Regions from separate parts of the Ligilactobacillus sp. LYQ60 genome, predicted to be linked through region 2. Evidence: predicted binding sites of a transcription regulator. Region 2 holds the regulator's gene; the other holds the start of a gene.

Region 1 (4,277 bases), on a different contig from region 2:
ATGGGGTGCCGGTTTATCCGATGGCGGATATGCAAGAGCAGTTGACTATTCAGCAAATTGAGGTGGCGATCCTCACGGTGCCGGCATCCGTTGCTCAAAACGTTGCTGACCAGATGATTGCAGCGGGGGTGAAGGGAATTTTGAACTTTACCCCGATGCGAATTGCGGCGCCGGAAACGGTTCGAATTCAGAACGTGGATTTGACGAACGAATTGCAGACACTAATCTACTTCCTGGATCATTTTGGGCCGAAGAAGGATGAAGAATAATAATTGTAAGGAAGAACATTAAAAACGTGTTCCAAGCAGGTGGTTAAGAACCAATTATTTGGAACACGTTTTTTTATATTTTTTGAAGCATTGATTTAAATTGGAATGTAAGGCGGGGATTATGTGAAAATACTGCAACTTTTCGGATAAAGTCAATACTGAGTTTTTTAGCATCAAGATTTTTAATTGTACTAACGTTTTTATGCATTAGTGATTCGGGCAAAATTGTCACAAATTGTGAAGTCATAATTAACTTTATTAACGCTTCACTGTAATCGACTTCGTGAATTTCTGGTAGTGAAAGTCCCAATTTTCTAAAAATTTGAACTATTCTTGAATGAATAGGACAGTACTGTGGATACATTAGTAATTGAAGTTGTTGAAGATCTTTGGGGGTAACCATTGAAGCGGAAATTGATTGAAGAACAGCAGTTTGCCCAACAACATAATAGGGTTCTTCGTATAAAGTATTACTAAAAATTTGTCCGTGAAGTTGGTCACTGAACGCTTCATCCATAAAAATGACATCAAGTTGCTCCTGGTTAAATGGGGTAATTAATTCATATATTTTATTTGTTGATACATATTTATGTGTTTCTGAAATAATCTTAAGTAACTGGTGGGAATCAAAAGCGGTAGCGATACTATTAAGTGTTCCTACCTTAGTACTGTTAAGTGGTGGGGTGGATTTATCGGATGAAAAATAAAAGAGCTTTTGGATATCCGCAACTATTTTACGAGCTTTAGAATAGAACTCTTTACCGTCATTTGTTAAGGAAACCCCCTGAGAAGTCCGGTTTAGTACAAGGTGCGTAATTTTTTTACTGATAGCTGGTTGTGATATTAAAAGGCACTGTACGTTAATGGTAAGCGGGTGAGTGTCTATGCTTACCCTGATGCAGCTAAAATTCCGTGGGTTAACCAGGATGGTGTTGAAATTGTTTTAGAATGTTCTGGATTTTATACCTCCGCAACTAAAGTGCAGGCCCATTTAAAAGCTGGGGCAAAAAAAGTATTGATCTCTGCTCCAGCGGGAGATGTTAAGACAGTTGTATACAACGTTAATCATAATATTTTGAATGAATCAGATACAATTATTTCAGCTGGATCATGCACTACTAATAGTTTGGCGCCGTTGGCGTACTTCTTGAATCAGGACTTTGGAATCAAGTTGGGAACAATGACAACCGTGCATGCTTACACGGCATCCCAAAAATTACAGGATGGGCCCAATAATAATCCGCGGTCAGCGCGGGCTGCAGCAGAGAATACCGTGCCGCATTCAACGGGGGCGGCGAAGGCAATTGGACGGGTCATTCCAGAATTGGCTGGACGATTGAAAGGACACGCGCAGCGGGTGCCAGTAGTTGACGGGTCAATTACTGAGTTGGTTACGGTTCTAAATAAAAAAGTGACGGCTGATGAAATTAATGAGACATTAAGAAAACATACCGTTGACAACCCATCATTTGGTTTTAACGATGATGAGATTGTATCTTCAGATGTGATTGGTACGACGTTTGGCGGTATTTTTGATCCAACCCAAACAGAAGTGACCACGGTTAACGATTTACAATTGGTTAAGACGGTATCGTGGTACGACAACGAATACGGGTTTGTTTGCCAAATGATCCGGACGCTTGGAGTTCTCGCTAATCTGACTAAAGCAAATAATTAGTCTTCTTTAATTAGCAGGGGTTATGGAAACGTAGCCCCTGCTTTACGTTTAAAAGCTAATTAGCACTCTCTCGTGAAGAGTGATAAAAAAAGCTTGCACTTCATGGTAAAAGTGTGTAGTATATGAATTGTAGGTTAGCACTTACCAATGATGAGTGCTAAATAAATCATTTGGAGGGATAGCTTGTGCTTAAGCCATTAGGAGATCGCGTAATCTTAAAAGTAGAAGAAGAAAAAGAGCAAACGGTTGGGGGCATCGTTTTGGCAAGCAATGCCAAGGAAAAGCCGCAGACCGCGAAGGTGGTTGCTGTTGGTGAAGGGGTGACCCTTGAAAACGGCACGACGGTTGCACCGAAAGTTAAGGAGGGTGATACGGTTCTCTTTGACAAGTACGCTGGAACCGAAGTTAAGCATGATGGTGAATCATACTTAGTTGTCCACGAAAAGGACTTAATGGCCATCGTTGACTAATTGTCAGCGGTGATGATGAACTTAAAATCTAACACATGAGGTGATATGACAATGGCTAAGGAAGTTAAGTTTGCAGAAGATGCACGTAAGAAGATGTTAGCTGGGGTTGACAAACTAGCTGACACGGTTAAGTCAACGATCGGGCCAAAGGGGCGGAACGTTGTGCTAGAACAGTCCTATGGTTCTCCAACAATCACGAACGACGGGGTAACAATTGCTAAGGCGATTGAATTGGAAGACCACTTCGAAAATATGGGTGCTAAACTTGTGGCTGAAGTTGCTTCAAAGACCAACGACATTGCCGGTGACGGAACGACAACTGCAACGGTTTTGACACAGGCAATTGTAAACGCTGGGATGAAGAACGTTACGGCTGGTGCTAACCCTGTCGGAATTCGGAAGGGAATCGAAGAAGCAACGGATGTTGCTGTTAAGGCGCTACATGAACAGTCTCACAAGGTTGAATCAAAGAGTGATATTGCGCAGGTTGCTTCAATTTCGGCCGCTAACGAAAAGGTTGGGGAATTAATCTCGAACGCCATGGAAAAGGTTGGTAAGGACGGGGTTATTACCATCGAAGAGTCAAAGGGGATTGACACCACCCTCGACGTTGTTGAAGGAATGCAGTTTGATCGTGGTTACCTATCACAGTACATGGTAACGGATAACGACAAGATGGAAGCAGATCTGGACAACCCGTACATTTTAATTACGGACAAGAAGATTTCAAACATCCAGGAGATTATGGATCTGTTGCAGCAGATTGTTCAGCAGGGACGGTCGTTATTAATCATTGCTGATGATGTTGACGGTGAAGCACTTCCGACACTTGTTTTGAATAACATTCGGGGGACGTTTAAGGCCGTTGCTGTTAAAGCACCTGGCTTTGGTGATCGGCGGAAGGCAATGTTAGAAGATATCGCTATTCTGACGGGAGCAACGGTTATTACGGATGACCTTGGGCTTCAATTGAAGGACGTTACGCTTGATCAGTTAGGTTCAGCTGGTAAGGTAACCGTTACGAAGGAAAACACGACGATCGTTGAGGGCGCTGGTGCTAAGGATGCCATCGACGAACGGGTTGACCAAATTCGGAAGCAGATTGGGAAAGCATCATCTGATTTTGATAAGGAGAAGCTCCAAGAACGGCTAGCTAAGTTAGCTGGTGGGGTTGCTGTAATTAAGGTTGGCGCTGCAACCGAGACTGAACTGAAGGAACGGAAGTACCGGATTGAGGATGCTTTAAACGCCACGCGGGCTGCCGTTGAAGAAGGTTTTGTTCCTGGAGGTGGAACGGCACTTGTTAACGTGATTGACAAGGTGGCTGCCATCAAGGAAAACGGCGACGTTCAGACAGGGGTTAACATCGTTAAGCGCGCCCTTGAAGAACCGGTACGGCAGATTGCTGAAAACGCTGGTTTAGAAGGCTCTGTTATCGTTGAGAAGTTGAAGGAGCAAAAGCCAGGTGTTGGGTTTAACGCTGCAACCGGCGAATGGGTTGATATGGTTGCTGCCGGGGTTGTTGACCCGACAAAGGTAACCCGTTCAGCATTGCAGAACGCAGCTAGTGTTTCAGCGCTGTTACTCACGACGGAAGCGGTTGTTGCTGACAAGCCTGAAAAGGAAGATAACGCTGCTGCAGGCGCTGCTAACCCAGCTGCTGGTGGAATGGGCGGAATGATGTAATCTGCGTGAGCGTGATTTCACCAATACTAATGTTAAAGTTAATGAAGGGATGGATTCAAAGTTGGATCCATCCCTTTTTATTTATATTAGGTTACTTTATGAAATTAAATAAAAGGAGTAGTTACTGTTAGCAGCAAACCGTGAAAGTTAACTGTTCCTGGTTAATCCCTAGAA
Region 2 (4,277 bases):
CGTCTATTACAGCATTCTGGATGATAAGGCGTCGACCGCCGCGAAGGTTCAAGCTGGCTTAGATAAGGCTACCGGGTTGGTTCGCGGTGAGCTTGGGCACCGGTTGAGCATTTATGTGACGCCGGAGTTGAAGTTCGCGCAGGATGATTCGGTTCGTTACGGTAATCGGATCGATCAGCTGTTGACTCAGCTTCATCAACAGGATAAGTAATCATAGGAGGCCCAAACGATGAAAATGAGCAGCGGGGAAGTAAGAAATCGTCTAGAACAGTTAGTAGTGGTTCAGCGAAGACAAACCCCTGCTTACTTTAGCGCCCAGTTTGTTCGTTTCGGGGCCGGTGATGTAAAGAAAAACAAAGAGGCTGAGACGGAAGTCCCAACCTCTTTTTGTGATTAATGAGGTGTGTTTTATGAACGGAATCTTACCCCTTTATAAGGAGCGGGGAATGACCAGCAACGACTGCGTAATGCGGTGTCGGCGTTTGTTTCATACGCGTAAAGTTGGGCACAGTGGAACGCTTGATCCGGCGGTGGCGGGGGTTTTACCCATTTGCATTGGCCACGCAACTAAGGTTGTTAACTACCTGATGGCTTCCGGCAAGGTGTATCAGGGGGAGTTGATTTTGGGGAAGGCGACGGAAACCGAGGACTTAGAGGGAAGTGTGATTGCCCAAAAACCGATTACAACGCCCTTTACCCCAGAAGAGCTTGATCATTCCATGGCGCAATTTTGTGGGACCATCACCCAGATTCCGCCGATGTATTCGGCGGTAAAGGTTAACGGGAAACGGCTGTATGAATATGCCCGGGCGGGGGAAAAAGTTGACCGCCCAGCCCGGCAAATTTACGTGGACTACTTTAAGCAGTTACGGTCAACGACCTACGATGCTGCTGCGCAAGAACAGCACGTTTTCTTTGAGGTTGCGTGCGGGAAGGGGACCTACGTTCGAACATTGGCGGTTGACCTTGGGCGAGCGTTGGGAGTTCCCGCGGTGATGGCCCGGTTAACCCGGATTAAGAGCGGTGGCTTCACCAGCGAGGAGACGGTGACGCTCGCTCAGTTGGAGGAAATGGATGCGCAGCAACGCCAAGATACGCTAGTTTCTGTGGATCACGCTCTGCGTACCCTTCCGCACCACCAGTTAACCACCAGCGAGTGGCGGCGGGTGCAAAATGGCGGTTTTCTTCCGGAAAGCCAGGTAACCACAGGGCAACCGGTTCCCCACGTTGTTTTACAAACCGGGCTGCGCGTCCGGGCGGTCTACTGTTATAATGAAAAGCAGCACCGGTACCAGCCGGAGCGGATGATTGATTTAAGTGAGTAGGTGATGGAATGGAGACGGTGGAGATTACGAGTGTGACGGACGTCACCCGGACTGCCGGTGCGCCGGTAGTGCTTGCACTCGGTTTCTTTGATGGTGTTCATCGGGGCCACCAGCGGGTGATTGAAGCGGCTAAGAAGGAAGCTACCCGGCGGCATGTTCGGTTAGGCGTGGTGACGTTTGATCGGTATCCGAAATTAACGTTTCAGGGTATGCGGTGGCACCCCTTCCGGTACCTGACATCACCTGCGCAAAAAGCTGCCCACTTTGCCGCCTTGGGGGCTGACGTAGAGTACATTCTTACGTTTGATGAAACCCTCGCGGAGATGGCTCCGCAGGATTTTGTCGATCGTTACATTGTGGGGCTGAATGCAGTGGCAGTGGTTGCCGGGGAGGATTATACGTTTGGAAATCCTCGCGTGGCTAATATGCGTACCCTTCCACAGTACGCGCAGGGCCGGTTTGATGTTTTACCAGTATCCCATCTCCTTCAGGATAACGACAAAATTAGCTCCACCCGGATTCGAAAAGCAATTGATGGTGGGAATGTGCAGTTGGCAAACCGGTTATTGGGGTATCCGTACGAAACGAACGGGTACGTTGTTCACGGGTTTGCCCGGGGGCGACGTCTGGGCTTTCCAACGTTAAACATCGCGGATGGGAACAACTTGCGCCTTCCAGCGATTGGGGTGTACGCCGTGCGGGTGAATGTGCAGGGAACCTGGTATAACGGGATGGCTTCGTTGGGACGAAACGAAACGTTTGGTGACCATAATGACGTGGTTCTTGAGATTAATCTGTTCGACTTTGACCAGATGGTTTACGGTCAGTTCGTGAGGGTGCAGTGGTTTGACTTTATTCGGAGGCAGCGGAAGTTTGCGTCTGCTGGTGAGCTGGTTACTCAGCTAAAGCAGGACCGGCAAACGATTCAAACGTGGTTTGCCCAGCAGAAGAAAAATTAAGCCAGAATATTGACGAATGCCAATCAATTTTGTATATTATAGGTGACTTAGCACTTAGCAATTATGAGTGCTAAGTGCTAAAAGAGGTGATTGTGGTGTTAACGGAACGTCAACTGTTAATTCTTGAGACGATCATAAAGGATTATACGGATGTCGGGCAACCAATTGGTTCAAAAACGTTGCAGGAGCAATTACCAGTCCATGTGAGTTCAGCAACAATCCGCAATGAAATGGCGGCGTTGGAGAAGAAGGGGCTAATTCGTAAGGAACATTCCAGTTCCGGACGGGTGCCCTCGATTAAGGGTTACCGGTACTACGTCGATAATATTTTAACGCCAGCTCAGGTTGACCAGCAGGCTCTCGCGGATATTCGTTCGTCCTTTCAGGGGGACTTTTCAAAGGTTGACGAAATTGTGGCGACGTCCGCCAACATTTTGTCAGACCTGACAAACTACACGACAATTACCCTGAAGCCGGAAGTGGAGGATGTCCTCTTAGAGGGATTCCGGATGGTTCCGTTGGGTAGTCAGCAGGTGATGGCAATCCTTGTTGCCAGTGACGGGACGGTTGAAAGTAAATTGTTCCAATTGCCTGCGGGCGTGACGGGTGACCAGGTTGAACCCGTGATGCGCATGATTAACGATCAGCTTGTTGGGGTACCGCTCCGGCAGATTCCGGCCAAGTTGACTGCCAACCTTGGCTTGATTGCCAAGTATTTCAAGCAGCCTGCCGGGATGGTTGATGTTGTGAGCGATATTCTGCAAAAGATTGCGCACGAGCAGTACTTTGTTGGTGGTAAGATGAACGTTTTCAACTTTGCTAACGATGGTGATTTGAATGAAGCCAAATCGCTGTATACGTTGATGGAGCGGGCACCGGAGTTATCTGACATTGTTGATCCCCAGGACAAGGATATCACCGTCAAAATCGGTGATGAGATGACGAACCAATTATTGCTGAATTATAGTGTGGTTTCAGCAACTTACGATGTTGACGATTACGGAAAGGGAATGATTGCTATTCTTGGGCCGACCAACATGCCGTATTCCAAGGTAATTGGTCTCTTAGGAGCGCTCCGGCAGGAATTAACGCGTAAGATGTTGAACTACTACCATAATTTTGACGAGTAGAAAAGGGGTGTTGACGTGGCAGCGGATAAGGAAAAAGCAAGCCAAGCAGCTACAACCGCTAAGAAAAAGGTTCAGGGTTCTAAGCACGATTCCCAAAAAGATGCAGCCGCTAAAAAGGTTGCTGCCCAAAAGAAGCCGACGACAAAGGATCAGTTGAAGGCAGCGCAAAAACAGGTTGCTCAGCTTACCAAGGAAAAGGATGAGCTGGAAGATAAGTACCTGCGGGCTGAAGCGGAAATGGCCAACATGCAAACGCGCTACAAAAAGGAGCAAGAGCAGCTGTTAAAGTATCAAAGCCAACGACTGGCAACTGCTGTTCTGCCGGTAATTGATAACCTAAACCGGGCCCTTGAGATTGAGGTGGATGATGAAGCATCCAAGAACCTCAAGCAGGGGGTTGAGATGGTGGTGAAGGATCTAAACAAGGCTTTTACCGATAACGAGATTACAAAGATTGAATCTCTTGGGAAAAAGTTTGATCCAACGCTCCATCAGGCAGTCAAAAGTGTTCCGGTTGAGGACGGCCAGGAACCCGAAACAATTGTCGAAGTGTTCCAGGACGGTTACATGTTAAAGGATCGTGTTTTACGACCGGCCATGGTTGTTGTTGCACAGTAATTTAAGAAAAAAGAGGTAAGGTAGATGTCAAAGATTATTGGAATTGACCTTGGGACAACGAACTCAGCAGTTGCTGTCCTTGAAGGTAAGGATGCAAAGATTATTACCAATCCTGAAGGAAACCGGACAACGCCGTCCGTTGTTTCCTTTAAGAACGGGGAAACACAGGTTGGCCAGGTCGCAAAGAACCAGGCGATTACTAACCCGAATACCGTTTCGTCAATCAAGCGGCACATGGGAGAAAC

Evidence for each region. Region 2 encodes HrcA, which represses chaperone genes, less so after heat shock. Its sites were predicted from a motif close to TTAGCACTCNNNNNNNNNGAGTGCTAA; they were not measured.
Region 1: groES (co-chaperone GroES) is a predicted target of HrcA. The motif match lies at 2,082-2,108, and genes of this name have one in related genera.

Annotation. Positions count from the first base shown of each region.
Region 1 covers NZ_JBJFZV010000006.1:22,737-27,013, reverse strand. Annotated here, with positions in the region: gene ACI3EZ_RS06130 (redox-sensing transcriptional repressor Rex) at 1-269, shown strand, start outside; gene ACI3EZ_RS06125 (LysR substrate-binding domain-containing protein) at 343-825, opposite strand; partial or broken gene ACI3EZ_RS06120 (type I glyceraldehyde-3-phosphate dehydrogenase) at 1,144-1,947, shown strand; gene groES (co-chaperone GroES) at 2,133-2,417, shown strand; gene groL (chaperonin GroEL) at 2,469-4,103, shown strand.
Region 2 covers NZ_JBJFZV010000001.1:269,908-274,184, reverse strand. Annotated here, with positions in the region: gene rbfA (30S ribosome-binding factor RbfA) at 1-211, shown strand, start outside; gene ACI3EZ_RS01265 (hypothetical protein) at 230-397, shown strand; gene truB (tRNA pseudouridine(55) synthase TruB) at 411-1,325, shown strand; gene ribF (riboflavin biosynthesis protein RibF) at 1,334-2,284, shown strand; gene hrcA (heat-inducible transcriptional repressor HrcA) at 2,380-3,414, shown strand; gene grpE (nucleotide exchange factor GrpE) at 3,430-4,032, shown strand; gene dnaK (molecular chaperone DnaK) at 4,057-4,277, shown strand, end outside.